DNA from 4 places in the Streptomyces sp. NPDC110618 genome. Region 1 is predicted to be linked to each of the others. Evidence: riboswitches for the same ligand, from Rfam matches in the RefSeq annotation. Region 1 holds a riboswitch; each other region holds the start of a gene.
The links. A riboswitch is a leader RNA that binds a small molecule or an ion and turns the genes downstream of it on or off. The one in region 1 is predicted to bind cobalamin.
Positions count from the first base shown of each region.

Region 1 (7,553 bases):
TGGTGGGCGTGCCAGTTCCAGCCGGCCTGCGGCAGGAAGTCGCCGCGGTTCATCGGCACCGGGTCGCCGCCGACGACCGTCCACACGCCGGAGCCCTCGACGACGAAGCGGAAGGCGTGCTGGGTGTGGCGGTGCTCGGGGGCGTCCTCGCCGGGCATCAGGTACTGGATGGCGGCCCACAGGGTCGGCGTGGCGAAGGGGCGCCCGCCGAGGGAGGGGTTGGCCAGCGCGATGGCTCGGCGCTCGCCGCCCCGGCCGACCGGGACCAGGTCGCCGGCCTGGGCGGCCAGCTCCCGCAGCTTCCGCCAGCGCCACAGGTGCGGCACGGCGCGCGAGCGCGGGTGGGCGGGCATCAGGTCGCCGATCTCGGTCCACAGCGGGACGAGGAGTTCCTGTTCGAAGCCCCGGTAGAGCTCTTCGAGCGCCGGGGTGACGTCGGGCTGTCCCTCGGCGTCAACTGCCTGCAGCCGGACCGGGGAGCCGTGGGCCATGTCTGGGGTGAGGGAGGACTCAGTCACAGGGTTCAGCGTGCAAGCTGTCTGCTGAGAGAACATGGAAATTCTGCACAGCAGAATCCGAGCACCTCGCTGGGGCCGACCGCCGCAGAATCCGAGTACCGCCGTGGCCCCGCCGCCGCAGAATCCGAGTACTGCCGCGGCCCCGCCGCCGCAGAATCCGAGAGATCGCCATGGACGACAAGCCGCTGAAGACTCCCCCGCCCTACCCCATCGCCAGCGTGGACCACGCGCTGCGCGCGGCGACGATCCTGCAGCTGGAGGGCGGGGCGACGGTGGCGCAGCTCGCGGAGCGGCTGGGGGTCGCCCGCTCCACGGCCCACCGGATCCTGGCGATGCTCGTCTACCGGGACTTCGCGGTGCAGGGCGAGGACCGCGTCTACCGCGCGGGCCCGGTGCTGGAGCTGGCCGCGCACTCGCAGTCCCTGGTCTCCCGGCTGCGCGCGGTGGCGCTCCCCCATCTGCACCGGGTCGTCGGTCTCCTGGACGAGACGACGAACCTGATCGTCCGCACCGGGGACACGGTGCGGTTCATCGCCAGCGTGGAGTGCCGGCAGGCACTGCGGGTCGGCTCCCGGGAGGGGATGGTCTTCCCGGCCCACCGCACCACGGCGGGCCTGCTGCTGCTCGCCGAGCTGGACGACGAGGAGCTGGTGGAGCTGTACGGCGACGCCGACGACATCGACCTGGGGCGGCTGCGGACGGAGCTGCGCCGCCTGCGCCGCAACGGCTTCGCGGTGAACCGGGAGCGGTCCGAGCGCGGCCTCGTCGCCGTCGGCGTCCTGGTGCGCGACCGGGACGGTACGGCGCTGGCGGGCCTGTCGGTGTCGCTGCCGAGCGTCCGCTACGACGCGCAGCTGCTCCCCGCCCTGGTGGCGACGCTGGAGGCGGCGGCGCGGGCGGTGGAACGGGACCTGGCGGAGGAGAGGTAGCGCGTCCCCAGGCACACCCCAACTGTCTTACATAGAGAACAGTTGCATTATCTTCCGTCCGTTTCATTGACGCGACGTAAAGCGAAATGCCATTCTCCACGGCACCACGCCGGACGCGCGCCGTGCCCCTCTCCCCCACCGCGTGCGCGGAGCCGAGCGCTTCCACACTTCGGAGTCCCGCCCCCGGAGACCCGAAGTCCCAGTCAGGGAGAACAACAGCAATGACGTTCAACAACGGGACGACGACGTCCCAGGGCCCAACCGCGGGGGCCGCCCGGACGCCGGGCTACGCGGGAACACTGGCTGCCGCCTGCGGCGCGGTCTTCGTGGCACAGACCGCGAACGCGCTGCCGGCCTCGCTGAACGGACTGTTCCAGCAGGACCTCAACACCCACGGCTCACAACTGACCTGGATCACCGCGGCGTTCATGCTCGCGGTGGTGTGCTTCGAGTTCACCTTCGGCGTCCTCGGCGACCTGTTCGGCCGCCGCAGGCTCGTCCTGGCGGGTACCGCGCTGGTCGCCGCGGGCAGCACGGTCGCCGCCCTCGCCCCTTCCGTGCAGGTGCTGTGGATCGGCGCCGCCTTGAACGGCCTCGGCGCCGGTGCCATGTTCCCCGGTTCGCTCACCGCGCTGACCGCCGTCACCCGTGACTCGCGCCAGCGGTCCCACGCTGTCGCCGTGTGGGCCGGGTTCCTGTCCGCCGGTGCCGCCGTGTCGCCGCTGATCGGCGGCATGTTCGCCAAGGTCGGTTCCTGGCGCGGCTCGTTCTGGGTGCTCGTCGGCCTGGCCCTGGTCAGCATGGCGCTCACCGCCACGCTGGCCACGGAGTCCAGGGCGCCCGAGGGCCGCAAGCTCGACGTGGCCGGTCAGATCACCTTCGCGATCGGCCTCATCCTGGTGCTGTTCGCCGCCGTCGAGGGCCCCGAGTCCGGCTGGACGACCCTGCCGGTCATGCTCTCCCTCGCCCTCGGCGTGGTGATCCTCCTGGCCTTCGTGGTGGTCGAACTGGGCGCGGAGTCCCCCATCTTCGACCTCCGGCTGTTCCGCAACCGCGCCTTCGCCGTCTCCTCCCTCGCCGCGGTCATCGGCATGCTGGCCTTCCTCGGCGCCTGCTTCGCCTCCAGCATGTGGCTGGGCCCGGTGCAGCACCAGGACCCGATCCGGGTGGCACTGCCCTTCCTGCTCCTGCAGGGACCGGCGTTCGTCCTCATCCCGGTCGTCTCCCGGCTGCTCCACCGGGTCGCCCCGGCCTGGCTGCTGACCTCCGGTTTCGTGCTAATCGCGATCGGCGCCCTGATGTGCACGCAGTTGGACGTCACGAACACCGACCTCGGCCCGTTCCTGCTGCCCGCCCTGCTGATCGGCATCGGCTTCGCCCTGAGCGTCAGCTCCGTGACGGCCGTGGCGCTCAGCAGCGTGCCCGCGCATCTGTCCGGCATGGCCAGCGCCACCACCAACATGCTGCGCGACCTGGGCTTCGCCCTCGGCCCGGTGGTCGTCGGCGCGGTCGCCCTCAGCAACGCCGGCTCGGCCTTCACGTCCAGCCTGTCCGGGGCCACCACCCTGTCCAGCGGCGACGCGATGGCGGCCCGTCAGATAGCCGAGGCGGGCGGCCCCATCGCCGTCAACAGCCTGCCCGCCGAAGCCCCGGGCGCCGCCGCCCACGGCCTGGCCCTGGACGCCCTCGGCACCGGCTTCAGCACGGCGTACCTGGTCTGCGCGGTAGCGGCCCTGGTCGCCGCGGCCCTCGCCGCCCTCGGCATGATCGGCATCCGCTCGGACGCGGCGAACGAGGCGAAGACCTCGGCCACGGTTCCCCCGACCGAATGGGCGGAGCCGACGGCCGACGCCGCCCGCCCCTGACCACCACGTCCACACCCGAACCCGCGCCCGCCGGAGACCGTGTCCGGCGGGCGCGTCCGCCTTTGCCGCCGGACGGATGCCCGGCGGCAAACCCGCGCGCCGGAGCATGAGTTGACCGCTCCGGCGCACTGCGCTGCCGGTTCCTGTGGCTGATCGCACAAAAGGCGCCCTGGCGTGCCCAACCCCCGTTCTGCGATGCTTCGTTCCGACAAGCGACGGCGGAACGAGGAAGCCGGTGGGAATCCGGCACGGTACCGCCACTGTGTAGGGGGAGCGACTCCGCCCATGGCCACCGTCCCGCAAGGGGTGGGAAGGCCGGAGAAGCTGTGATCCCGAGTCAGGAGACTCACGCCGTCGCACCTCGAAGTACGGGGCGGATTTCCCCGAGAGAGGCGGTGGCACTCGTGTGCCTGTGCAGGTGTGTCGGCGGCCGTGGGCTGCCCGTGTTCCGTCGGAGCCGTCGCGTGACGAGTGACGTGCCCTTGCTCCGCTTCCGGTTCTAGCGAGCCTCCCTCCCCTTTCTCAACGGGCCTTCCCCGTACGCCCCTTCACCGCACCGCCACCGCGTGCCGCGCGCTGCCGGTGCGTCTGTCACGCATGCCATCCGGAGCTGCCTGTGTCCGTACGTCGTTCCCTCCTGCCCTCGGCCGCCGCCGTCCTCACCACCGTCCTCGCCCTCACGCTCACCGCGTGCGGTGACCCCGATGCCCCCGCCGGCGCCAAAGCGCAGGCGCCGCAGGCTGGTTGCATCAAGGACTTCGACCCGGGCACGGACTACTTCCCGGTCAAGTCGCAGGTGAAGCACGCCAAGAACTTCACCCTCCGCTACGAGAAGAGCTACCAGGTCCTCACCGTCAAGGAGCCCTACCCGAAGGGCAGGCCGGAGTCGTACGTCCTGGTCAAGTGCGGTGCTCCGAAGCCGGAGTTGACGGGGGCGCTGGCCAAGGCGCAGCAGATCACCGTGCCGATCAAGAGCCTGTACTCCGCCTCCACCACCCATCTGCCGCTGCTCACCGAGACCGGCACCCTGGACGTGCTGACCGGTGTCGCGAGCAAGGCGAACATCTCCTCCGCCGAGGTGATCGAGCGGGTGGAGGAGGGCAAGGTCACCGAGTACGCCAAGGACCGCGCCATCAACGCCGAGACGGTCATCGGCGAGCAGCCGGACGTCCTGATGACCCAGGGCACCGACGACCCGCAGTACCCGAAGCTGCGTCAGGCGGGAATCGCGGTGGTCGCCAACGCCGAGTGGCTGGAGCCCAGTCCGCTCGGCCGTGCCGAGTGGGTGAAGGCGATGGCCGCGCTCACCGGCGCGGAGAAGCGGGCCGACGAGCTGTTCGACACCGTCGAGGCCGACTACCGCGAGGTCGCCGAGAAGGCGGCCAAGGTGTCCGAACCCGTACAGGTGCTGCCCGGCACGATGTATCAGGGGACCTGGTACATGCCCGCCGGGGGCAGTTACGCGGCCCGGCTCATCAAGGACGCCGGCGGCACCTACCCCTGGTCGGGCAAGGGTGGTTCCGGGAATCTCCAGCTCAACTTCGAGGCCGTGTACGCCAAGGGCGGCGACGCCCCGGTCTGGCTCGCCGACCAGCGGTGGAAGTCCACCGCCGACGCGGAGAAGGCGGACCCCCGGTACGGGAAGCTGAAGGCCGTCAGCGACGGCGAGGTCTGGACGAACACCAAGGCGCTCGGCCCCGGCGGCGGCAACGAGTACTACGAACGCGGCGTCCTGCGCCCCGACCTGGTCCTCGCCGACCTGTTCGCGCTGCTCCACCCGGAGCAGGCGAAGGGCCACACCTTCACCTTCTACCGGCAGGTGCCCAAGGCATGACGACGGCCCTGGCCATCGAGCCCGAGAAGCCGGCAGCGACGCGACCGGGGCGGCGGCGCGCTGCCGTCGTCCTGGCCCTCGCGGCCGGTACCGCCGCGCTGTTCGTCCTCACCGTCGCGACCGGCTCCCACCGGGTGCCGGTCGCGGAGGTGGTACGGGTCCTGCTGGGCGGCGCCGCGAAGGACCCGCGCTGGACCGTGATCGTCGAGGAGGTGCGGCTGCCCCGCGCGCTGACGGCCACCGCCGTGGGCGCCGCCCTCGCGGTGGCGGGCGTGCAGATGCAGACGCTGTTCCGCAACGCGCTGGCCGATCCGTACTCCCTGGGCGTGAGTTCGGGCGCGAGCATGGGCGTCGCCGCCGTGGTCGTCGGCACCGGCGGGGTCGCCGGGAGCTTCACCGGGGACCTGGCCGGTCTTGGGCGGGTGGGTGTCGTCCTCGCCGCCTCGATCGGCGCCGCCGCCGTACTGGCGCTCGTGCTGCTGCTGTCGCGCTGGGTGCGCTCGGCCGTCACCCTGCTGGTCATCGGCGTGATGATCGGCTCGGCGGCCACCGCCGTGGTGGGCGTGATGCTCGTGTACGCCCGGCCCGAGCGGGCCCAGCAGTTCGTGATGTGGGGTTTGGGCAGCTTCGGCGCCACCACCTGGCCCGACCTGAAGGTGATGCTGCCGGTCGTCGGCGCCGGGCTGCTGCTGGCCGCGCTGACCGCCAAGCGCCTCAACGCCCTGCTGCTCGGCGAGGACTACGCCCGCACCATGGGCCTGAACGTACGGCGCAGCCGCGACCTCGCCCTGCTCGGCACCTCGGTGCTGGCGGGCGCGGCCACCGCCTTCTGCGGCCCGATCGCCTTCCTGGGCCTGGCCGTTCCGCACCTGACCCGGGTGGCCCTCGGCACCTCGGACCACCGGGCGCTGATCCCCGCGTCCATGCTCGCCGGAGCCTTCCTGGCCCTGGCCTGCGCGCTGCTGAGCCAGCCGCCGGGCACCGACTCCGTGCTGCCGCTGAACGCCATCACCTCCCTGTTCGGCGCACCCGTCGTCATCACGTTCCTGATCCGCAGCCGCCGCGGCGTACAAGGAGTGGCCTCGTGACCGAGACGCTGACCGAGACAGCGGCCCAGCCGGGGATACGGACCGGTGGTCTGGAGACCGAGGAGCTGACCGTCGGCTACCGCGCCCGCTCACGGTCGTCCCGTGCCGTGCTGTCGGGCCTGGCCCTGCGCGCCGCCCCCGGTGAACTGACCGTCCTGCTCGGTCCGAACGGCGCCGGGAAGTCCACCCTGTTGCGCACCCTGTGCGGGCTCCAGCCGCCCCTGGAGGGCCGTGTCCGGATCGGCGGCGCGGATCTGGCGCGGACCTCACCGGCCGCGCTCGCCCGTCGGCTGGCGGTCGTACTCACCGACCGGGTGGACGCCGGGCTGCTGTCCGTACGGGAGCTGGCCGGGCTCGGGCGCCATCCGCACACCGGGTTCACCGGCCGCCTCACGGCCGCGGACCACGCGGCCGTCGAGTGGTCGCTGAAGGCGGTGGGCGCCGACCACCTGGCGGACCGGCCGGCGGCGGAACTCTCGGACGGTGAGCGGCAACGCGTGCTGACCGCCCGCGCGCTCGCCCAGGAGCCCGAGGTCGTCCTCCTCGACGAGCCGACCGCGTTCCTGGACGTGCCCTCGCGGGTGGCGCTCACCGTGCTGCTGCGCGACCTGGCCCGGGACAGGGGCCTGACGGTCGTGGTCAGCACCCACGATCTGGAGCTGGCGCTGCGCGTGGCCGACGCGGTCTGGCTCGTCGACCGCACGTCCCGCGTCCACGCCGGGGCGCCCGAGGACCTGATCCGCGGTGGCGCCGTGGCGTCCGCCTTCGACGCCGACCACCTCGCCTTCGACCCGCTCACCGGCACCTTCGGCCTGCGCCGGGCCACGCGCGCCGTCGTGGCGGTGGACGCCCCGGCGGACGTACTGCCCCTGGTGGAACGGGCGTTGGCACGCGAGGGCCTGTCCGTCGCGGGCCCCGGGGCGAGGGCCGACGCGCGGGTGAACTGGACAGGAGAGAACAGCTTCGCCCTCGTGGGACCGGACGCCCGTACGACGCGGGCGCACGGCTTCCACGAGCTGACCCGGACGGCGCGCACATGGTGACCCCCGAGGTCCTGGCGCGCATCGCCACGATCGGCCCGTACTTCGCCGTGGGCACCGGGCCCCGGCCGGACGGCTTCCGCCCACTGACCGAGCTGTACGAGGACGGGGCCGCGCTGGACACCTGCGTCCGGGCGGTCGCCGACCGCCTCGGCACCGACCGGCCCAGGGTCGCCGCCTCCACCCTGCACCTGGGCACGGCCTCCCGCCTCTGGTCGCTGGCCCTGGCCTGTGCCGCGTACACCGGACGCGTCCCCGACCTGCACCCCGGCCGCCTGT
Region 1 is NZ_JBVKBN010000008.1:155,679-163,231, forward strand. It holds gene ACZ7L7_RS17215 (cupin domain-containing protein) at 1-518, opposite strand, end outside; gene ACZ7L7_RS17220 (IclR family transcriptional regulator) at 689-1,447, shown strand; gene ACZ7L7_RS17225 (MFS transporter) at 1,669-3,312, shown strand; cobalamin riboswitch at 3,496-3,680, shown strand; gene ACZ7L7_RS17230 (ABC transporter substrate-binding protein) at 3,929-5,146, shown strand; gene ACZ7L7_RS17235 (FecCD family ABC transporter permease) at 5,143-6,234, shown strand; gene ACZ7L7_RS17240 (ABC transporter ATP-binding protein) at 6,231-7,277, shown strand; gene ACZ7L7_RS17245 ((2Fe-2S)-binding protein) at 7,271-7,553, shown strand, end outside.

Region 2 (7,553 bases), on a different contig from region 1:
TACTGCTTGCCCTCGAAGACCGAGGAATTGTTCAGGGACTCGGTCCAGTCGCCGCCGATCTCGGACTTCAGGTCGGCGAGTTCCGCCAGGCCGCCGGTCTTGGCGTAGGCCGGGGTCTGGGTGTTGCCGATCTCGAAGACGTCCGGCGGGTTCTCCTCCGACAGGGCGGTGGTCAGCTTCTGCTGGATGCCGTTCCACTGCTGGACCTCGAACTTGACCTTCGCCTTGGTCTTCTTCTCGAAGGCGGCGGCCACGTCCTTCTGCCACTGGTCGGGGGACGAGCCGTCCATCACCCAGACCGTGAGGGTCTGGCCCGCGTAACCGTCCGCGCCGGCCGTCTTGCCGTCGTCGCCGTCGTCGCCCCCGCACGCCGCGATGGAGACCATCATTGCCGCGACACCGATCGCGGATATCAGCTTGCGCTTCACGCCACCCTCCTCAGGGATGCCCATGGACCCCCCGCCCATGGGCCGGGACCTGGACCAATGGTGTAGACCAGTAGGTGGAGCTTGGACCAGACCAAAATTCCTGTCAAGGGGGTCAGAAAGGGCGCTGACCAGCCGTTATGCGACCTACATATGCAGGAACCTTTAAGTAAGAAGGCAGCGAAAATAGCGTTGCCGGAGTAATCTCATCCGCTAGACCACTCGCCTTTATGGACTAGACCAAAAGCAGTGGCGACGGTATATAGAAGGGATCACGAATGTGAGCCGCATCCGGAGCCTGGAAGGCAGAGCATGAGCACCGACGTCAGCAGTGCGGAGAACGAGGGTGGGGCGACCGTCCGTACCGCGCGCGTGCCCAAGTACTACCGCCTGAAGAAGCACCTCCTCGACATGACGGAGACGCAGGCGCCGGGCACGCCCGTCCCGCCCGAGCGCACGCTGGCGGCGGAGTTCGACACCTCGCGCACCACGGTGCGCCAGGCCCTCCAGGAACTGGTCGTCGAGGGCCGGCTGGAGCGCATCCAGGGCAAGGGCACCTTCGTCGCCAAGCCCAAGGTCTCCCAGGCACTGCAGCTGACCTCGTACACCGAGGACATGCGCGCCCAGGGCCTGGAACCGACCTCCCAGCTGCTGGACATCGGCTACATCACCGCCGACGACCGGCTCGCCGACCTGCTCGACATCACCGCGGGCGGACGCGTCCTGCGCATCGAGCGGCTGCGCATGGCCAACGGCGAGCCGATGGCCATCGAGACCACCCACCTGAGCGCCAAGCGCTTCCCGGCGCTGCGCCGGTCCCTGGTCAAGTACACCTCGCTGTACACCGCGCTGGCCGAGGTCTACGACGTCCACCTCGCCGAGGCCGAGGAGACCATCGAGACCTCGCTGGCCACGCCGCGCGAGGCGGGCCTGCTCGGCACGGACGTGGGCCTGCCGATGCTGATGCTCTCCCGGCACTCCCTGGACCGCGACGGACAGCCGGTGGAGTGGGTGCGCTCGGTGTACCGGGGCGACCGGTACAAGTTCGTGGCGCGGCTCAAGCGGCCCGCGGAATAGGCCCGTCGCGCCCCGGTGGCCCTCCTGTCCCACGAGGACGGGAGGGCCTTCGTGTCGGCCGGAATGGCTCCCAGGGCGAACGAAAGACACGGAGGGGTTCCGCTCCCGCGGCCCGTGGCCTACATTGCCTGCGCGTTGCACGGATCTGCGGCGAGGGGAGGGCCCCGGATGCCGGACACCCCGGAAACGAGCGGACAGCCCGTGGTGACACCGGTCCGCGTCCTCATCGCCCTCTGCCTGATCGCCCCCTTCGTGGCGATGCTGTGGGTGGGTTCCTACGCGCGCGCCGAACCGTCCGTCGCCGGCGTCCCGTTCTTCTACTGGTACCAGCTGGCGTGGGTGGTCCTGACCACCGCGCTGACCCTGGCCGCGTACACGCTGCGCCGGCTCGACCGGCGCTCCCGCGGGGCGGCGCCCGACGGCGAGTGAACCGGCGCGGGGCGCGGCCGGACTCGTACAGAATTTCCTCCATGGACTTCGAGATCCGGCCGGCCAGACCCGCCGAGTACGACGAACTCGGCGAGATCACCGCGCAGGCGTACCTGAGGGACGGACTGCTCGCCTTCGGCGACGCCGACTGGTACCTCAGCGAGCTGAAGGACGTGGCCAGGCGCGCCGCCGCCGCGGACGTCCTGGTCGCCGCCGACTCCGGCCGCCTCCTCGGCGGCGTCACCTACGTCCCCTCCGGCGGTCCGATGGCCGACCTCGCCCGCCCCGGAGAGGCCGAGATCCGTATGCTCGCGGTCGCCCACGAGGCCCGCGGCCGGGGTGTCGGCCAGGCCCTGGTCCAGGCGTGCGTCGACCGCGCCACGGGCACGTCGGCGGGCATCGTCCTGTCCACCCAGCCCTCGATGCGCGCCGCCCACCGCATCTACGAACGCCTGGGTTTCAACCGCGCCCCGGAGCGGGACTGGCACCCGTTGCCGGAGCACCCCGAGTTCACTCTGCTCACCTATGAGTTGACACTCTGAAGCCAGCGCGACACAACATCTGGGGGTGGCGTCGCGGCCCGGCACAAGATGTATGCTCATGCTCGCTGTCGCCGCAGGGGAATCCGGTGCGAATCCGGAACTGTCCCGCAACGGTGTACTGGCGTGTTTCCGCACGCCTGTTCAGTCCGAGGACCTGCCGACAGTGCGCCCGGCCGTCCGGTCCGGGTGCCCGACGTCCGGGCCTCGTGGGATGGGCCGGTGGACGCGACGCCCCGTGCGCTCGTGCTGCCCGCTGCCCTCCGCGTGGCCCCGTGCCGAGCGAGGGAGAGCCCCACGTGACCATCGCGCCAGCCGATCCGGCTTCAGCCGCACCGGTGGAGACCGACGGTCCCGGTGCCGCGCTGCTGCGGACCCTGACCGAGCTGACCGCCGACCTCCCCGACGCCGACCCCGGACGGGTCGCCGCCGCCGCGCTGCGCGGCCGGTCCGCCCGCGCGGACGAGGCGGAGCTGCGCGAACTGGCCACCGAGGCGGCCGCCGGGCTCATCTCCGAGGACCCCGCATACTCGCGGCTGGCCGCCAGGCTGCTGACCATCTCCATCGCCGCCGAGGCCGCCTCGCAGGGCGTCACCCGCTTCACCGAGTCCGTGGCGGTCGGTCACCGCGAGGGGCTCATCGCCGACCGGACCGCCGAGTTCGTACGGCTGCACGGCGAGCGGCTGGACGCGGTCATCGACACCGGCGCCGACGACCGCTTCGGCTACTTCGGGCTGCGCACCCTGCACAGCCGCTACCTGCTGCGGCACCCGATCACCCGCAAGGTCGTCGAGACGCCCCAGCACTTCATGCTCCGCGTCGCCGCCGGACTCGCCGAGGACGACAGCGCGCGGTCCGTGGACGAGGTCGCCGCGCTCTACGGGCTGATGAGCCGGCTCGACTACCTGCCCTCCTCCCCCACGCTGTTCAACTCCGGCACCCGGCACCCCCAGATGTCGTCCTGCTACCTCCTGGACTCCCCCAAGGACGAGCTGGACTCCATCTACGACCGCTACCACCAGGTCGCCCGGCTCTCCAAGCACGCCGGCGGCATCGGGCTCTCCTACTCCCGTATCCGCAGCCGGGGTTCGCTGATCCGCGGTACCAACGGGCACTCCAACGGCATCGTGCCGTTCCTGAAGACGCTGGACGCCTCGGTGGCGGCCGTGAACCAGGGCGGGCGGCGCAAGGGCGCGGCGGCGGTGTACCTGGAGACCTGGCACTCCGACATCGAGGAGTTCCTGGAGCTGCGGGACAACACCGGTGAGGACGCCCGCCGTACGCACAACCTGAACCTCGCGCACTGGATCCCGGACGAGTTCATGCGCCGGGTCAACGCCGACGAGCAGTGGAGCCTGTTCTCCCCGGCCGACGTGCCCGAGCTGGTGGACCTGTGGGGCGAGGAGTTCGACGCCGCCTACCGCAAGGCCGAGCAGGCCGGGCTCGCCCGGAAGACCATCGCGGCGCGCGATCTGTACGGCCGGATGATGCGCACCCTGGCGCAGACCGGCAACGGCTGGATGACCTTCAAGGACGCCGCCAACCGCACCGCCAACCAGACCGCGCTGCCGGGCCATGTCGTGCACTCCTCCAACCTGTGCACGGAGATCCTGGAGGTCACCGACGACGGGGAGACCGCGGTCTGCAACCTGGGCTCGGTCAACCTCGGCGCCTTCGTGCGCGACGGCGACCTGGACTGGGAGCGGCTGGACGAGACGGTCCGCACGGCCGTGACCTTCCTGGACCGCGTGGTGGACATCAACTTCTACCCGACCGAGCAGGCGGGCCGCTCCAACGCCAAGTGGCGTCCGGTGGGCCTGGGCGCGATGGGTCTGCAGGACGTCTTCTTCCAGCTGCGGCTGCCCTTCGACTCCGCCGAGGCCAAGGCGCTGTCCACCCGGATCGCCGAGCGGATCATGCTCGCCGCCTACGAGGCCTCCGCCGACCTCGCCGAGCGCAACGGCCCGCTCCCGGCCTGGGAGAAGACCCGTACGGCCCGGGGCGTGCTGCACCCCGACCACTACGACGTCGAGCTGACCTGGCCGGAGCGGTGGGCGGCGCTGCGCTCCCGGATCGCCGGGGTCGGGCTGCGCAACTCGCTGCTGCTGGCGATCGCGCCCACGGCGACCATCGCCTCCATCGCGGGCGTGTACGAGTGCATCGAGCCGCAGGTGTCCAACCTGTTCAAGCGCGAGACGCTGTCGGGCGAGTTCCTCCAGGTCAACTCCTATCTGGTGAAGGACCTCAAGGAGCTGGGCGTGTGGGACGCCCGCACCCGGGAAGCGCTGCGCGACGCCAACGGCTCGGTGCAGGGCTTCGCCTGGATCCCGGAGGAGGTGCGCGAGCTGTACCGCACGGCGTGGGAGATCCCGCAGCGCGGTCTGATCGACATGGCGGCGGCCCGGACCCCGTTCCTGGACCAGTCGCAGTCCCTGAACCTGTTCCTGGAGACGCCGACCATCGGCAAGCTCTCCTCGATGTACGCCTACGCCTGGAAGTCCGGGCTGAAGACCACGTACTACCTGCGCTCGCGCCCGGCGACCCGGATCGCCCGCGCCGCCCAGGCCACCGTCCCCGTCCAGCAGGCCGCCGACCCCGAGGCGGTCGCCTGCTCCCTTGAGAACCCCGAGTCCTGCGAGGCCTGCCAGTAATGTCCACCCGTAACCAGAACCTGCTCGACCCGGGCTTCGAACTGACTCTGCGCCCCATGCGCTACCCGGACTTCTACGAGCGCTACCGGGACGCGATCAAGAACACCTGGACCGTCGAGGAGGTCGACCTCCACTCGGACGTCGCCGACCTGGCGAAGCTGACCCCCGCCGAGCAGCACCTGATCGGGCGGCTGGTCGCCTTCTTCGCGACCGGTGACTCGATCGTCGCGAACAACCTGGTGCTGACGCTGTACAAGCACATCAACTCCCCCGAGGCGCGGCTGTACCTGAGCCGCCAGCTCTTCGAGGAGGCCGTGCACGTCCAGTTCTATCTGACGCTGCTGGACACCTACCTCCCCGACCCGGAGGACCGCGCCGCCGCGTTCGACGCCGTGGAGAACATCCCCTCCATCCGCGAGAAGGCCGGGTTCTGCTTCAAGTGGATCAACGAGGTGGAGAAGCTGGAGCGCCTGGAGTCACAGGCGGACCGGCGGCGCTTCCTGCTCAACCTGATCTGCTTCGCGGCCTGCATCGAGGGCCTGTTCTTCTACGGCGCCTTCGCGTACGTCTACTGGTTCCGCAGCCGGGGCCTGCTGCACGGCCTGGCGACCGGCACCAACTGGGTGTTCCGGGACGAGACGATGCACATGAGCTTCGCCTTCGACGTGGTGGACACCGTCCGCAAGGAGGAGCCGGAACTGTTCGACGACCGGCTCCAGCAGGAGGTCACCGACATGCTGCGGGAGGCCGTCGCGGCCGAGCTGCAGTTCGCGCGCGACCTGTGCGGCGACGGCCTCCCGGGGATGAACACCGAGTCGATGCGCCAGTACCTGGAGTGCGTCGCCGACCAGCGGCTGACCCGGCTCGGCTTCGCTCCGGTGTACGGCTCGGAGAACCCCTTCTCCTTCATGGAGCTGCAGGGGGTTCAGGAGCTGACCAACTTCTTCGAGCGGCGCCCCTCGGCGTACCAGGTGGCGGTGGAAGGCACCGTCGACCTCGACGAGGACTTCTGAGCCGGGCGGTCCGCCCCGGTGGGGCGGTCCGCGTTCAGCTGGCGGTCGATCCGGCGCTCGTGGCGCATGCCCACGAGCGCCGGGGCCGCGAGGAGGAGGAAGAGAACGGTCACGGTCAGGGTTCCGATGAATGCGTCCATGAAGTAATCGTCGTACGGTGAGAACACTCCTGACAGTGGCAGGACTGCCGCACACCATCGAATTACTGCCAACGGCGTGCGACACTGGCCGCATGCTGAAGAACGTGGCGGTGGTCCTGCTCGACGGTGTGCACCCCTTCGAACTCGGAGTGGTCTGCGAGGTGTTCGGCCTCGACCGCAGTGACCAGGGGCTCCCGGTGTACGACTTCGCGGTCGTCTCGGCCGAGGGCCCCTCGCTGACCACCCATGTCCCCGGCTTCACGGTCAGCACCCCGCACGGCCTGGACCGGCTGGACGAGGCCGATCTGATCGTCGTCCCGGCCGGCAGCCACTACATCGACCGGGAGTACCCGCCCGCGCTGCTGGAGGCCCTGGTCCGCGCCGTGGACCGGGGTGCCCGGGTGCTCAGCGTCTGCTCCGGGGTGTTCGTGCTCGGCGCCGCCGGGCTGCTCGACGGACGGCGCTGTGCCGCGCACTGGATGCAGGCCGAGCAGCTCTCCCGCCGCTACCCGCGCGCGAAGGTCGAGCCCGACGTGCTCTACGTCGACGAGGACCCGGTGATCACCTCCGCCGGTACGGCCGCCGGCATCGATGCCTGTCTGCACCTGGTGCGCAAGGAGCAGGGCGTGGAGGTCGCCAACGCCATCGCCCGGCGCATGGTGGTGCCGCCGCACCGGGACGGCGGGCAGGCGCAGTACATCGACCGCCCGCTGCCCCGCTCGCAGTGCGACACCGTCGGCGACGTCCTGGCCTGGATGGAGCGGCACCTGGACGAGGAGGTCACCGTCGAGCAGCTCGCCGACCTCGCGCACATGTCCCCGCGCACCTTCGCCCGCCGTTTCCAGCAGGAGACCGGGACCACGCCGTACCGCTGGATCCTGCGCCAACGGGTACTGCTGGCCCAGCAGTTGCTGGAGACGACGGACGAGACGGTGGACGCCATCGCGGGCCGCACCGGGTTCGGCGCGGCGGCCGCGCTGCGCCATCACTTCGTACGCGCGCTGGGGGTTACCCCGAACGCCTACCGGCGTACCTTCCGGGGCCCGCAGGCGGCCTGAGCCGTCACCGGGGCACCGGCTTGAGAAGCAGGTCGTGCGGACGCAGCGTGATGCCCACCCGGGTGGCGTCGTTGGAGCCGGACACCTGCTCGAAGCGGTACTTCGCGGCCACCGCCGCCGTGATCAGCGTCAGCTGCGCCATGGAGAAGTGATCGCTCGGGCACTTCCGGTTGCCCACGCTGAAGGGGTTCATGGCGTATTTCGGCACCTCCTTCGCCCGT
Region 2 is NZ_JBVKBN010000030.1:71,715-79,267, reverse strand. It holds gene ACZ7L7_RS34320 (extracellular solute-binding protein) at 1-428, opposite strand, end outside; gene ACZ7L7_RS34315 (GntR family transcriptional regulator) at 738-1,502, shown strand; gene ACZ7L7_RS34310 (DUF3311 domain-containing protein) at 1,671-1,931, shown strand; gene ACZ7L7_RS34305 (GNAT family N-acetyltransferase) at 1,973-2,473, shown strand; cobalamin riboswitch at 2,526-2,649, shown strand; gene ACZ7L7_RS34300 (ribonucleoside-diphosphate reductase subunit alpha) at 2,770-5,121, shown strand; gene ACZ7L7_RS34295 (ribonucleotide-diphosphate reductase subunit beta) at 5,121-6,134, shown strand; gene ACZ7L7_RS34290 (GlxA family transcriptional regulator) at 6,367-7,332, shown strand; gene ACZ7L7_RS34285 (bifunctional albaflavenone monooxygenase/terpene synthase) at 7,337-7,553, opposite strand, start outside.
Region 2: linked by a shared signal. The riboswitch ahead of ACZ7L7_RS34300 (ribonucleoside-diphosphate reductase subunit alpha) and the one ahead of ACZ7L7_RS17230 (ABC transporter substrate-binding protein) in region 1 are both predicted to bind cobalamin.

Region 3 (7,553 bases), on a different contig from region 1:
CGCGTCCGGCAGTTCGACGCCGAGCACGTCCCGGACCAGCGCCGGCACCTCGGCGGACCGCCACTCCCGCTCCTCCATGCCCTCCGCGACCCGGCGGCACAGCTGCTCCAGCAGGTCGATGGCGTCGGCGGCGGTCCGGGACGGCCCGTCGACCAGGTCCGTCAGCTCCACCGGCACCTTCACGGGTGCGCCCGGCTCGGCCAGCAACTCCTTCTCGACCAGCCCGAAGTGGGCGGCGAGGGCGGACCGCAGCCCCGGCAGGGCGTTCGCCTGGCCGCCCCACACCTGTGAGGCCCGCAGTACCGCCAGCACGAGGTTGACCCGTGCCTCGCCCACCGGACCACCGCCCAGGATGTGCAGGCCGTCGCGGATCTGCACGTCCTTGATCTCGCACAGGTAGCCGTCGATGTGCATGACGAACTCGTCGAACTCGGCGTCGTCCGGCTGCTCGTCGACATGCAGGTCGTGGTGCAGCTCGGCGGCCTTCACGAGCGTCCAGATCTGCGCCCGCACGGCCGGTGCCTTGGTCGGGTCGAGGTCGGAGACCAGGGCGTACTCGTCGAGGAGCTGCTCCAGCTTGGCCAGGTCGCCGTAGGTGTCGGCGCGGGCCATCGGCGGGACCAGGTGGTCGACGACCGTGGCGTGGCCGCGCCGCTTGGCCTGGGTGCCCTCGCCGGGGTCGTTGACGATGAACGGGTAGATCAGCGGGAGTTCACCGAGCACCGCGTCCGGCGCGCAGCCCCGGCTGAGACCGAGGCCCTTGCCGGGCAGCCACTCCATGGTGCCGTGCTTGCCCATGTGCACGATGGCGTCGGCGCCGAAACTGTTCTCCAGCCAGCGGTAGGCGGCCATGTAGTGGTGCGAGGGCGGCATGTCGGGGTCGTGGTAGATGGCGATGGGGTTCTCGCCGAAGCCGCGCGGCGGCTGGATCATCACGACGACGTTCCCGAACTGGAGGGAGGCGAGCACGATGTCGTCGCCGTCCACGTACAGCGAGCCCGGCGGCTCGCCCCACGCCTCCAGCATGGCGTCGCGCAGCTCCTCGTCGAGCTTGTCGAACCACGCCCGGTAGTCCGCGAGCGGCACCCGCGCGGGCGCGGCGGCGAGCTGTTCCTCGGTCAGCCACTCCACGTCGTGGCCGCCGGCCTCGATGAGCCGGTGGATCAACTCGTCGCCGCCGGAGGGGTATTCGGTCAGCTCGTACCCGGCGTCCTTGAGCGCGTCGAGCACACGGACCGCCGAGGCGGGGGTGTCGAGGCCGACCGCGTTGCCTACGCGGGAGTGCTTGGTCGGGTAGGCGGTGAAGACGAGGGCCAGCTTCTTCTCCGCGTTCGGCTTGTGCTTCAGCCGCGCGTGCCGTACGGCGATTCCGGCGACGCGCGCGGCGCGCTCGGGGTCGGCGACGTACACCGGGACCTCGTCCGGTCCCTGCTCCTTGAAGGAGAACGGCACGGTGATCAGCCGTCCGTCGAACTCCGGGATGGCGACCTGCATCGCCGCGTCCATGGGGGAGAGTGCGGCGTCGGACTCGTCCCAGGCCGCGCGGGAGGAGGTGAGGCAGAGCCCTTGCAGCACGGGGATGTCGAGGTCGGCGAGGGCGCCGATGTCCCAGGCCTCCTCGTCGCCGCCCGCCGACGCCTGCGAGGCGTGGGTGCCGCCCGCTGCGAGGACGGTGGCGACGAGTGCGTCCGCCTTGCCGAGGATCTCGTACAGCCCCGCGTCCGCGCCGCGCAGCGAACCGCAGTACACGGGAAGGGCGTTGGCGCCGCGCGCCTCGATGGCATCGCAGAGGGTGTCGACGAAGGCGGTGTTGCCGCTGAGTTCGTGGGCCCGGTAGAAGAGCACGCCGACCGTGGGGCGGCCGTCCTCCCATGCCGGGGTGCCGTGGACGCCGTACTCGGGCATCTTCTGCGGCTCGACGAAGCCCTCGCCGGTGAGCAGCACGGTGTCGGAGAGGAACCGGGCGAGTTCGGTGAGGTTGGCGGGGCCGCCCTCGACCAGGTACTTCAGTGCCTCGGCGACGACTCCGGCGGGCACCGAGGACTCGGCCATCAGCTCGGCGTCCGGGACGCTCTCCCCGCCCAGCAGCACGGTCGGAATGCCGGACGCCTTGAGCTCGGCGAGCCCGTCCTCCCAGGCCCGCTTCCCGCCGAGCAGGCGTACGACGGCGATGTCCGCGCCCTCGATGAGAGCGGGCAGGTCCTGCTCGACGTCCACGCGGGTCGGGTTGCCGATCCGGTAGGAGGCGCCGGTCGCGGCCCTGGCCGCCAGCAGGTCCGTGTCGGCGGTCGACAACAACAACACTGTGCTCATGCGGGCGCTCCCGGTGGAATGAAAGGCAGTCCTGTCGGCGCGCCCGACTCGATGAGCCGCCAGAGCGCGTCGGTGTCCGCGTGCTGTTCGATCAGGTCGCCGAGCCGGTCGAGCTGCTCCTCGCGCAGCGCGGCGAAGGAGGTGTCGGCGGCCGGGACGAAACGCCGGCCGGCGGCGGCCGCCACCTCGCGCAGGAAGGCGCGCCGGAAGCCGTCCGACTCCAGCGAGCCGTGCCAGTGGGTGCCCCAGGTCTGCCCGACCCGGCAGCCGTCCAGGAAGGGCTCGCCGCCGGCGACTTCGGCGACCCCGTGGTGGATCTCGTACCCCTCGACGGTCTCCCCGAGGGCTTCGCCGACGGGCCGGGTGAGGGTCTTCTCGCGGGCGAACCGCACCCGTACGGGCAGGATGCCGAGCCCGTCGACCTGTCCCCGGCGGCTCTCCACGTCGTCCTCGATGTGCTCGCCGAGCACCTGGAAGCCACCGCAGATGCCGAGGACGGGCCGTTGTTCGGCGGCCCGGCGCACCAGGGCGTCGGCCAGCCCCCGCGCGCGCAGCCACTCCAGCGCCTTGACGGTGCCGCGGGTGCCGGGGACGACGACGAGGTCGGCGTCGGCCAGCTCCTCGGGCCGGTCCACGAACCGCACCACGACGCCGGGTTCGGCGGCGAGCGCGTCCACGTCGGTGAAGTTGGACATCAGCGGCACGGCGCACACGGCCACGCGCAGCACGTCCTCGCCGACGGGGGAGGAGACCTCGGACTCGCGCACGGCACCGCGCAGGGAGACCCGCAGCCCGTCCTCCTCGTCGATGCCGAGCCCGTGCTGGAAGGGCAGTACGCCGTAGGTGTGCCGTCCGGTCAGGCCGTGCAGCATGTCCAGGCCGGGCTCCAGCAGCGAGACGTCGCCGCGGAACTTGTTGACCAGGAACCCGGCGATCAGCCGCTGGTCCTCGGGCGACAGTAGCGCCACCGTCCCGAAGAAGGAGGCGAAGACACCGCCCCGGTCGATGTCACCGACCACCACCACCGGCAGATCGGCATTGCGGGCGATGCCCATGTTGACGATGTCGGTGCGCCGCAGATTGATCTCGGCCGGGCTGCCCGCCCCCTCACAGATCACCGCGTCATACGTGCCCCGCAACTCGGCGAGGCAGTCGAGCACCGTCCCCAGCAACTGCTGCTGCCGTCCGCCGTGGTAGCCACGCGCGCTCAGCTCGCCCACCGGCTTGCCCATGAGCACGACCTGGCTGCTCTGATCGCCGCCCGGCTTGAGCAGCACGGGGTTCATCAGCGCGGTCGGCTCCACCCGGCAGGCCTGCGCCTGCATGGCCTGCGCCCGCCCGATCTCGGCGCCCTCGCGGGTGACGAAGGAGTTCAGCGACATGTTCTGCGCCTTGAACGGCGCGACCTTGACGCCCTGCCGGACCAGCCAGCGGCAGATCCCGGCGGTCACCACGCTCTTGCCCGCGTCGGAGGTCGTCCCGGCGACGAGCAGCCCCCCGCCGCTCATGACCGCCTCCCCCGCACCACGCGGCGCGCGGCGGCACTGACCCCCAGCGTCAGCCAGCTCACCCGCCGCGACAGCCGTACGGCACGCTCGATGTCGGCGACTTCCACGGCCCGTCCCTCCGGGTTCAGCACCGGCCGGTGCTCCACACGCCCGCCGTACGACAGGGTCCCGCCGAGCCGCACTCCGAGCGCCCCGGCGAACGACGCCTCCACCGGCCCGGCGTTGGGGCTCGGGTGCCTGTCCGCGTCGGCACGCCAGGCCCGTACCGCACCCCGCGGATCGCCCCCGGCGACGGCGGCGAGTACGGCGGTCAGCCGCGCCCCCGGCCAGCCGGCGACGTCGTCGAGGCGGGCCGAGGCCCAGCCGTAGCGCAGGTAGCGGGGCGACTTGTGGCCGACCATGGCGTCGAGCGTGTTCACGGCCCGGAAGCCGAGCAGCCCCGGCACCCCGCCCACGGCGCCCCACACGAGCGCGCCCACAACGGCGTCGGAGGTGTTCTCGGCGACGGACTCCACCACGGCCCGCGCGATGCCGTCGGCGTCCAGCGCCTGCGGGTCCCGCCCGCACAGATGCGGCAGCCGGGATCGCGCCGCCTCGATGTCCCCCGCCTCAAGGGCCCGCCCGACGGTCCGGGCCTCGCGGGAGAGCGAAGTCCCGCCGACAACAGCCCAAGTGGCGACCCCGGTCAACGCGACGGACGCGATCGGGGACCGGCGCACGGCACGCGACGCAAGCACCCCCAGCGCCACGGCGCCACCGGCGCACACGCCCGCGTGCACCACGCCCCGGCCGCGGTCGTCCCGCCACAACAGCCGTTCCACGGCGCCCGCGGCCCGCCCGAACACGGCGACCGGATGCCCCCGGCGCGGATCGCCGAGCAGCAGGTCGCCCAGGAGGCCGGCGGCGGTGCCGTACGCGAAGACGCGATCGGCCCGCATCGGCTCAGCCGATCGTGGAGTCAGAAAGGGTTCTGGTGCTGGATGTCGATCGGCATGCGGGCATCGCGATATGTCCTCACTCAGGGTGTCCACGCCCTGGCTCGACGAGACCGGCGGTGAGAGTTCCTGGCTCCCGGGGGTTACTACCCCGGTGACAGTGGCGGGACCGCGCCGGATTCGCACCGGCTTCCTCTCCTGCCGCCGTAATTGGCTCGGGCAGTCCACCACGCCCCCGAATGAGCCGTCAACTTGCCGTTGACCTGCGAGGGGAGAGTGTGCTGAGGCCCACACCGGGTCTGTGGGGGCGACGATGCCTCAGGTGTTTCACCCACATGAGCTGACTACGGGGAATCACCTTGCGGCTGCGTGAGGTGACGAACTGGAATACCTGAACCGACCGAGCACAGCCGAGGGGGAGGCCGGGTCCGTGGCGTACGTGGGCGAAATGGTGCTGGACGACGGGCAGATCGTGCTGCTGGAGGTGGCGGGCGACGGACCGGCCGGGGTGCAGCGCGTCTCGCGCGGCGGCCAGGTCGCGGGCGCGGCGGAAACCCTCCAACAGGCGCTCGCCCGGGTCCGCCCGGCGCTGGGAGCGGTCCTGGACAACGCCCGCGCCCTGCCCAGATCGCCCGACTCGGTCACGGTCGAATTCGGCATCACGCTGAGCGCGGAGGCGGGCGTGGTCGTCGCCCGGGGCTCCACCGAGGCGCACTTCACGGTCACCATGAACTGGGCGAACGCCCCCGAACTGCCCACCCAGCGCGACACCGATGCCGGCCCCTGACGACGAACTCCCCCTCGGCATCGCCCGCTTCTGGAGAACGGACGGCCAGGTCACCGGCACGGGTTTCCTGATCGCCGAGAACACGCTGTGCACGTGCGCGCATGTGGTGGCGAACGCGCTGGGGGTGCCCGACACGGAGCCGGTGCCGCCTGGCGAGCCGGTGGCGGTCGACTTCCCCTTGCTGACCGTCCCCTCCGCCCGCGTACCGGCGCGGGTCACGCACTGGCGCCCCGTGGCGTCGGACGGCGGCGGCGACATCGCGCTGCTGAGCCTGGACCCGGTGCCGGGGACGAGGGCCGTACGCCTGGCGGGCGGTACGTCGGTCTGGGACCACCCGTTCCGAGTCCTGGGCTTCCCCCTGCGCACCGACGACCACGGAGTCTGGGTGGACGGCCGCCTCCGAGCCCCGGTGGGCAAGGGCTGGACGTCGATGGAGCCGAGGGAACGAACGATCGGCCGGGGCTTCTCGGGCGGCCCGGTCTGGGACACGGAACAGGGCGGGGTCGTCGGCATGACGGTGGCCGCGGACACGGGGGCGGGCGCGAGCACGGCGTACCTCATCCCGGCCGCGTACCTGTTGGGCCTGGACCCTGCCCTGTGCCCGTCCCCCTTCCGGGGCCTGGAGGCCTTCCGGGAACAGGACGCGGCGGTGTTCTTCGCCCGCCAGGCGGACAGCCGGCGCATCGCGCAGGCGCTGCGCGAGCACCCGTTCGTGCCGGTGGCGGGGGCGTCGGGGGTGGGGAAGTCCTCGCTGGTACGAGCCGGGGTACTGCCCCTGCTCCGCGCGGCGGGCTATTCGGTGACGGACTTCGCGGGCCAGCCGGACGTGGACCCGGTACGGACGCTGGGGGAGGCGCTGAGGGGTCAGTTCCCGTCGGTACGGGACCTGGCGCGTGACCTGGGCCGGGACCGCGAGACGGCGACGCTGCTGGGCGCGGCCGTGCTGAGGGAGTCGGGCCCGGCCGGACACGTGGTGTTGCTGGACCAGTTCGAGGAGACGGTAGGGGCGCGCCCGGCGGACGCGCGTGCGCTGCTCGACGTACTGCTGCCCATGGCCCGGGCCACGCACCCGGAGCGCCGCCGCCTGCGCGTGCTGGCGACGCTGCGCTCGGCGTCTCTGGAGGAACTGGTCACGGGCGGCCGCGCGGAGGCGTTGAGCGGCACGGTCCAGATGGTGGCCCCCATGACCCCGGCCCAGCTGGACGAGGTGGTCCGCCGCCCGGTCGACGCGATTCCGGGGGTGGAATTCGAACCGGGCCTGCCGGAACTGCTGGTGGCGGAGGCGGGGGGCGAGCCGGGGGCGCTCCCGCTGGTCGAGTTCGCGTTGGCGGAGCTGTGGGACCGCAGGGAGCACGGCCGCCTGACGCACGCCGCGTACCGGGGAATCGGAGGCGTGGAGGGAGCGCTGTCCCGGTACGCGGACCATCAACTCACCCAGGTCTGCAAGTCCTCGGACGGTCCCGACGAGGCGACGGCACGCCGTCTCTTCGAGCGGCTGGCGCGTCCGGTGCGGGGCAAGGAGTACGCCCGGGTCGCGCGGTCCTTCGACCAACTGCCGGCTGAATTGCGCGTGGCCGCACAGGCGTTGGCGGGGACTCGGCTGCTGGTCATCTCACGGGACAGCTCGGGGCGGGAGACGGTGGCGCTGGCGCACGAGGCACTGGTCCGGCAATGGCCCACCCTGCGGGGGTGGCTGGACGAGTCCCGTGACTTCCTGGCCTGGCACGAGAAGCTCCGGGGGCGGGTCCGGGAGTGGGAGGAGAGCGGGCGGCACGAGGATCTGCTGCTGCGGGGGCAGGAGTTGGGGGCGGCTCGGGGGCGGGCGGGGGTGCGGGCCGGGGAACTGTCGTCCGTGGAAACCGAGTTCATTCGCCTGAGCAGGCAGTACCAGCGTCGGTCGGTGCGGCGGGGGCGGACCGCGGTGGCCCTGGTGGCGGTGCTGGCTGTGGTTGCGGCGAGCTTGACGTACTTCATCACGCAGGCGGGGCGGGACGCGGAGCACAAGGACCG
Region 3 is NZ_JBVKBN010000005.1:391,050-398,602, forward strand. It holds gene cobN (cobaltochelatase subunit CobN) at 1-2,313, opposite strand, end outside; gene ACZ7L7_RS12905 (cobyric acid synthase) at 2,310-3,821, opposite strand; gene ACZ7L7_RS12910 (cobalamin biosynthesis protein) at 3,818-4,759, opposite strand; cobalamin riboswitch at 4,861-5,000, opposite strand; gene ACZ7L7_RS12915 (CU044_2847 family protein) at 5,187-5,543, shown strand; gene ACZ7L7_RS12920 (nSTAND1 domain-containing NTPase) at 5,530-7,553, shown strand, end outside.
Region 3: linked by a shared signal. The riboswitch ahead of ACZ7L7_RS12910 (cobalamin biosynthesis protein) and the one ahead of ACZ7L7_RS17230 (ABC transporter substrate-binding protein) in region 1 are both predicted to bind cobalamin.

Region 4 (7,553 bases), on a different contig from region 1:
CCCTCAGTTCCCGTGGCGTGCGGGCGCGCGGGGCATGGGGGACGCCGGTGAGGACCTCCTCGGCGCCGGCCGCGAACAGCAGCTCCCCCATGGCCAGTTGGGCGCGCAGGAGGCGGGAGGCGTCCCGGGGTGACAGGTCGTAGCGGAGCAGGGTGTGCTCGCGGCCCAGGACCCGGCCCGAGGGTTCGTCGGCGATCATGGCGCCGAGGGTGGCGAGGTGGTCGGCGGTCTCCAGTTCGCGGCGGAGGGAGCGGCCGACGCCGGGGAGGACGAAGGAGGTCATGCCCGGGGGCGCGGCCGTGGCCTCGATCAGGATGCCGTCGGAGTGCAGTTCCTCCACTCCGACGCTCTGCAGCACCGCCCGGCCGTCGGAGACCGGGTCGCCGAACCGGCCCGCGACGCTCAGCGCCGGGTGCACGCTGAGGTTGCGGCCCAGCATCGGGTGCCCGCCCAGGCCGGAGCGGCGCAGCAACTGCGGTGTCTGGAGGGCGCCCGCCGCGACCACCACCAGGGGGCTGAGGATCTCCAGTTCGCTGCCGTCGGGCCGGCTGGCCACCACGCCCGCGGCCCGGGGGCCGCCCGGCCGGTCGGGGTCGGTGAGGATACGGCGGACCCGGGCCCCCGTGACGATCCGGGCGCCGTTCGCGCAGGCGTCCGGCAGCACGGAGAGCTGCACGCTCTGCTTGGCGCCCGAGGGACAGCCGACCACGCACTGGCAGGAGCCCCGGCAGCCGGGGGCGTTCCGGCGCAGGGGCGCCGCCTCCCAGCCCAGCTTCCGCGCACCGGCGAGGGCGAGCCGTCCGTTGGTGCCGAGGACGTCCGTCGGCTGGCGTGCCACCCGCAGGGTGCGTTCGACCTCGTCCAGCGCGTCGGCGAATCCCTCGGCGGCGGCGAAGCCGTACCGAGTGCGCCAGCGGGCGACCACATGGTCCGGAGTGCGGTAGCAGGTACCGGAGTTGACCACCGTGGTCCCCCCGACGGCCCGCCCCACCGGGAGCACCAGCGGCGGGCTCCCGAGCGCGATCGTGGCGCCCCCGTCCCGGTAGAGGTCGGTGAACCGGTCCAGCGGCGCCCGCCGCCCGAAGGAGGCGGTGGAATGGTGCTCGCCCTCCTCCAGGACGACCACGCACAAACCCGCGCGGGCCAGGGTACGGGCGGCCATGGCACCGCCGGCGCCCGAGCCGATGACGACGGCGTCGGCGGTCGACCGGCTCGGCCAGTCATCGGAGGGAGTCAGGTCCAGCGGGGGGTCGTCCAGGGCGGTCTGTCGCCGCAACGCGGCCTGCTGCAGGGCACGTTCGGTCCCGGCCGCCAGCAGCACCGGCACCTTCAGCGCCTCCAGGAGGGGCAACAGACTTTTGCTGGAGCCGAGTTGTGCCATCACCCGCTCACGTCGGTCCCCGTCGAGTGCGCCCAGGCGCTTACCGGTCCGGGCCAGGGCATAGGCGTCGATCGCATGGGCCGCACCGCGAATCCCGGCGCGGGCGGGGGCGGGCAGCGAGTCGAGCAGCCCTCGCAGACGACCCGCCCACGGTGCCGTTCCGTCCTCGGCGATCAGGGCCGCGGCCGCGGCGGCGACGGTGGGGTTCATCGGGTGCCCACCTCCGCGTGTGCGGTGCCGGACAGCCGCCACTCGGCCTCCTGCCGCCATGCGCCCCGCCACTTCTCCAGCGTCACCACCGCGTCCGCGGTCTCGCTGTTGCGGCAGACCGCGCCCGATCCGTCGGGGTCGGTGTAGTCCAACGCCAGCGTCCGCTCGGGCGGTTGGGTCACCGTCACCCGGATACGGCGCCTGCCCGCCCGTCCCGTCACCCGCCACTCGGGCAGCCCCAGCTCCGCCCGGAACCGTCCGAGGCCCGCCCACCCCACAGCCGCGCGCTCCGAACGGCTGGGCCAGGCCCGCCCGTTGCGCAGCAGGCGGAGGAAGACCAGGGGCGGCAGCCGGTCGAGGCCGGGGCGCATGGAGACGGCGGCGACGATCTCCAGGACGTCGCCGCCGCCCAGGTCGGCGTGGAGCCAGGCCCAGCGCCGGGCGTTGCCGTGGCCGTAGATCCGGGCGCTGGCGCCGACGGCCCGCTCCAGCCGGAGTTCGCCCCACTCGCTGTGGCGGAGGGTGCCGTGGTAGACGCAGCGGGCGGCGGGGAGCATCTGGCTGGCCGGCAGCAGGGGGCGGCGCCAGGACCAACGGGGAAAGGTGTGCAGGGGCGGCGCCTGCGGTGTCTCGGTGAGTTCCCAGGCGAACGGGCCCGCCGAGCCGGTCAGCAGGCCGGGCTGGGCGAGGATGCCGTCGGCCGTGTATCCCGCTCCCTGTCCGGTCCACGGCACGGGCCCGAAGCGGGCGTGCTCGACGGGGCCGTCCTTGGGGAAGAGGGCCACCCAGCCGTGCGCGTGGGCGCGGGAGCCGTCGGTGGGGGCCACGACTTCGTGGTGCAGCCAGATTCCGGCGCCGGTCGCCGGGTCGGTGAGCGTCGTGTACCAGACCTCGGTCCGGCCGGGCTTGCCGTCCCAGCGGGGGGTGAGGTCTCCGGCCCCCTCGGTCGCGCGGGGGAAGCGGAAGCTCGCCAGGAAGGGGGCGAGGCCGGTGGTGAGGGGGAAACGCAGTCGGCCCTCGCCCACCCGTTCGCCGTCCTCGTACAGGGTGAAGGGCAGGACGGTCATCGAGGCGACGGGCCGGGCGGGGGTGATGGACTTCCAGCCGTCGAGGGCCAGGCGGCGGCCGTCCAGGGTGAAGCGGATCCGGTAGCGGATGCGGCGGCGGGCGAGCGGCGATATCTCCAACTCGCCGACGGCTTCGGCGTCGTCGGCCCGGCCCGCGATACGGACCCGGCCGGTCACTCGTGCCCGTGTCGTGCGGTGGGGCAGCAGCACGGACTCCGTGCGCACCACCAGGTCCAGTCGCATCGGGCGGTCGCTGTCCTCACCGGCCAGGCGGACCCGGCCCAGCATCGTCTCGCCGAACGTCGTCGTCCGGGCGCTCATCAGGCACCGGCCCGGCGCCGGCGGGCGCGGGCGAGGTCGTCGAGCATGATGCGTTCCGTGGTCGACAGGTAGACGCCGGCCGCGGCGCGGGCTGCCGCCTCGTCGCGCGCGGCCACCGCTGCCACCACCGGGGCCAGCCGGTCGTGTGCGGTGCGCGCGTCGGCGAAGGGGCCGGCCAGAGCCGCCCGGACCGGCAGGTAGGCGTTGAAGAGGGTGTTGGTGAGCAGGACGTACACCCGGTTGCCGGTGGCGCGAGCCAGTGCCCGGTGCACCTCGGCGTCCGCCAGCTGGGCCGCCTCGCCGCCCTCCGCCTCACCGACGGCCGCCAGCAGGCGGCGCAGGTCGGCGGCCTGGGCCGGGGTGGCGCGGGCGGCGGCGCGCTCGGCGATCAACTCGCCGATACTGCGCCGCACTTCGAAGATCTCGCCGATCCAGTCCGGGCTGTGCCCCACGAGCATGGGCAGCAGATCCGCGCCGCCGTGGCGCAGGAAGTCCCGGACGCGGGTGCCGACTCCGTGCTTGGTCTCCAGCAGCCCGGACTGCACGAGCCGTCCGAACGCGTGCTTGAGCGTGGTGCGGTTGACCCCGAACTCGTCCGCCAGTTCCCGCTCGGGCGGCAGATAGCTCCCGGCGGGGCGGCGGCCGCCGAGGATGTCCTCCCGCAGCCGCTTCTCCAGTAGGTCGACCGTGCTCTCGCGCGGCAGTGCGCCCATCCCTGCCTCCCAGCAGTGCAGTGGTCCAGTGGCTCAGCCACTCAACCACTACGTAGACAGGGCGTCAACAAGTCGGCTCGTGTGGGGCAACGCAAATGGCCCGCCCCGGAGTTCGGGACGGGCCATTTTCTGGAGCGCCGGGCAGGCCTTGCACCTGCATCTCCCCGCAGGAAGCGGGGCGTCTTTCCTTGGACCACCAACGCATCACCGGTTCCCCGGATTTGGGGTGACCAGCGCAAGATCGACTATACCGCATCCGCTCGGCGCCGCGCGTACACCTCGATCTCGATCTTCATCCGGGGGTCGGCCAGCCCGCACACCATCATCGTCGCGGCCGGGCGGACCGCGCCGAACCGGCGGCGCAGCACCGGCCAGCAGGGCTCGAAGTCCGCGCGCTCGGGCAGCAGATAGCGCACCCGCACCACGTCCGCGAAGGTGCAGCCCGCCTCGGTGAGCGCGGACTCGATGGTGCGCAGGCACTGTTCCGCCTGCTCCACCACATCGTCGGAGATGGTCATCGTGGTGTAGTCGAAGCCGGTCGTCCCGGACACATGCACCCAGTCGCCGTCCACCACGGCACGGGCGTAACCGATCTGCTCCTCGAACGTCGAGCCGCTGAGGATCACGCGTCGCTCTGTCATGCGCCGAACGCTAGGTGACCAGGGTCGATACGTCGAATACTGTCAATGGCATCGACCGATATCTCTACGCGTATGGAGACACGCAGAGGGAGGACCATGGAGCGCCCCGAACTGCCCCTCCCCCAGCTGCACGCCTTCGTCGTCCTCGCCGAGGAACTGCACTTCGGACGCGCCGCCGCCCGCCTGGGCATCGCGCAGCCGCCGCTGAGCCAGCAGATCCGCCGGCTGGAGGACAGGGTCGGGCACGCGCTGTTCACCCGTGAGCCGGGGCGGGTCGCGCTCACCCGGGTCGGGCACGAGCTGCTGCCCGCCGCGCGCCGGGCCCTGAGCGACCTCGCCGACGGTCTGGCCGCCGCCCGCGCGGTCGGCAGCGGCCGGACCGGACGGCTGCGGATCGGGTTCGCCGCCTCGCTCGCCCTGACCGTGCTGCCCGGTCTGCTGCGCGACTTCCGGCACAGGTTCCCCGAAGTGCGGCTGGAGATCCGGGAGATGACGACCGCTCCGCAGCTCACCGCGCTGCGCGAGCGGACCCTCGACATCGGTCTGCTGCGGGAGCCCGAGAAGCCGGACGGGGAGCTGGACTTCCGCACCGTGCTCACCGAGCCCTTCGTCGCGGTCCTGCCCAGCGGGCACCCGCTGGCCGCCGGGCGGACCGTTCGACTCGCCGACCTGGCCGGCGCACCGTTCGTCCTGCTGCCCCGGGAGGTCGGTCCGGGGCTGTACGACCGGATCCTCGACCTGTGCGCCGGGGCCGGGTTCGTACCGGACGTCGTCCAGGACGCGGTGGAGTGGCAGACCGTGTGCGCCCTGGTGGAGACCGGGCTCGGCGTCTCGCTGGCACCGGCGAGCATCCGGCGCATCCGCCTCAAGGGGGTCGCCTTCCACCGGATCGAACCCGGCACCGCGCGGACGCGGGTCGCTGTCGCGTGGCGCACATCCGACCGGAACCCCCTGGTCGCCCATCTCCTGGGGACCGTCAGCCCGAAGGCGGCCCAGTGAGCCTGCCGGACACGGTGCGTGCTCCGCGCGAGTGAGCCCGCGTGCGCCGCCCCTGCGCCCCCGAGGCGCGCTTGTCAGCCGAGCTGATCAGGCATTACTGTCACCAGGCCTTGGTGAACGGGAAATCCGGTGCGAAACCGGTGCGGCCCTCGCCACTGTGATCGGGAAGTCCGGCTCCGGCCCTCGCGGGCAGCCACTGGATCGTAGTGATCCGGGAAGGCGGAGCCGGGCGGTGTCACCCGTCAGCCAGGAGACCGGCCAGGGCACGTCAACCATCCACGAGGTGCTGGAGAGGGTCTGCTGCGCCATGCACATAGCCGAGGGTTTCCTGCCACCGGCGCACGCCGTCGCCTGGGGTGTCGCGTCCGCGCCGTTCGTCGTCCACGGAGTCCGCTCCCTCACCCGTGAGGTCAGGGAGCATCCCGAGAGCACCCTGCTCCTCGGCGCCTCCGGCGCCTTCACCTTCGTCCTGTCGGCACTCAAACTGCCCTCGGTGACGGGGAGTTGTTCCCACCCCACCGGCACGGGCCTGGGCGCCATCCTGTTCCGGCCGCCGATCATGGCGGTGCTGGGCACCATCACCCTGCTCTTCCAGGCCCTGCTGCTGGCGCACGGCGGGCTGACCACGCTCGGCGCCAACGTCTTCTCGATGGCGATCGTCGGCCCCTGGGCCGGATACGCCGTCTACAAGCTGCTGCGGCGCTACGACGTCCCGCTGATGGTCGCCGTGTTCTGCGGCGCCTTCGTCGCCGACCTGTCCACGTACTGCGTCACCAGCGTCCAGCTCGCGCTCGCGTTCCCCGACCCGGGCAGCGGATTCCTGGGCGCGCTCGGCAAGTTCGGCTCCATCTTCGCCGTCACCCAGATCCCGCTCGCGGTGAGCGAGGGTCTTCTCACGGTGCTGGTGATGCGGCTGCTGGTGCAGTCCAGCAAGGGCGAGCTGACCCGGCTCGGCGTGCTGATCTCCGGCGGCAGGCAGGCCCGCACCGGGTCGACGGAGACGGAGGCGGTGGCCCGATGAACCGCAACACGAAGATCAACCTGCTGCTCCTGCTCGCGGTCGTCCTGCTCGCGGTCGCGCCGCTGGTGTTCGGGATGGGCGATCACAAGGAGGAGCCGTTCACCGGCGCCGACGGCGAGGCCGAGACCGCGATCACCGAGATCGAACCGGACTACGAGCCGTGGTTCTCGCCGCTGTACGAACCACCGTCCGGCGAGATCGAGTCGGCGCTGTTCTCCCTCCAGGCGGCCCTCGGGGCCGGTGTCCTCGCCTACTACTTCGGCCTGCGGCGCGGCCGCAGGCAGGGCGAGCAGCGGGCCCTGGAGCGCGTGGGCGGCACCAAGGAGTCCGACGGCGAAGAGGGCTGACGCCCCGTGCTGCCGATCGACGCGGCGGCGCACAGCAGCCGCTGGCGCCGCCGCCATCCCGTGGACAAGGCCGTGCTCGGGCTCGGCCTGACCGTGCTCGCGATCTCGCTGCCGCCCTGGCCGGGTGCCGCGCTGGTCCTGGTGACCGCCCTGACGGTGCTGCTGGGTCCGGCGGGTGTGCCCGGCCGGAAGCTCTGGCGGGCCTACCGGGTGCCCCTGGGCTTCTGCGTCACCGGCGCGGCCACCCTGCTCATCCAGGTGGGCGGGCCCGAGGGATTCGTGTCGTACGCCGACGACGGCGCCGTACGGGCCGGGGAACTGATGCTGCGCACCTCGGCGGCCTCGCTGGGCGTGCTGCTGTTCGCGTTCACCACGCCGATGTCGGACCTGTTGCCACGGCTGGTGAAGGCCGGGGTGCCCCCGGCCGTGGTGGACGTGGCGCTGGTGACGTACCGGATGAGCTTCCTGCTGCTGGACTCGGTGCGACGGGTCCGCGAGGCGCAGGCCGCGCGGCTCGGGCACACCACGCGGGCCGCGACCTGGCGGTCCCTGGGCGGGCTCGGGGCCACCGCGTTCGTGCGTGCCTTCGACCGGGCGTCGCGGCTCCAGGCCGGGCTCGCCGGGCGCGGCTACGAGGGCACGCTGCGCGTGCTGGTGCCCGAGGCCCGGGTCTCGGTCCGTTTCACGGTGGCGAGTTGCGCGCTTCTGCTGACGCTGGTCGCCCTCACCCTCGTACTGGAAGGTCCCCTGTCATGACCGAGCTGGTGGCCCTCGAAGGCGCGTCCTACGCCTACGAGGAAGGGCCGACCGTCCTGGACGGACTGGACTTCGCGGTGTCCGAGGGCAGGTCGCT
Region 4 is NZ_JBVKBN010000006.1:179,011-186,563, forward strand. It holds gene ACZ7L7_RS13980 (GMC family oxidoreductase) at 1-1,591, opposite strand, end outside; gene ACZ7L7_RS13985 (hypothetical protein) at 1,588-2,979, opposite strand; gene ACZ7L7_RS13990 (FadR/GntR family transcriptional regulator) at 2,979-3,692, opposite strand; tRNA gene ACZ7L7_RS13995 (tRNA-Gly) at 3,823-3,895, opposite strand; gene ACZ7L7_RS14000 (RidA family protein) at 3,938-4,333, opposite strand; gene ACZ7L7_RS14005 (LysR family transcriptional regulator) at 4,430-5,332, shown strand; cobalamin riboswitch at 5,427-5,609, shown strand; gene ACZ7L7_RS14010 (energy-coupling factor ABC transporter permease) at 5,640-6,353, shown strand; gene ACZ7L7_RS14015 (energy-coupling factor ABC transporter substrate-binding protein) at 6,350-6,700, shown strand; gene cbiQ (cobalt ECF transporter T component CbiQ) at 6,707-7,456, shown strand; gene ACZ7L7_RS14025 (ATP-binding cassette domain-containing protein) at 7,453-7,553, shown strand, end outside.
Region 4: linked by a shared signal. The riboswitch ahead of ACZ7L7_RS14010 (energy-coupling factor ABC transporter permease) and the one ahead of ACZ7L7_RS17230 (ABC transporter substrate-binding protein) in region 1 are both predicted to bind cobalamin.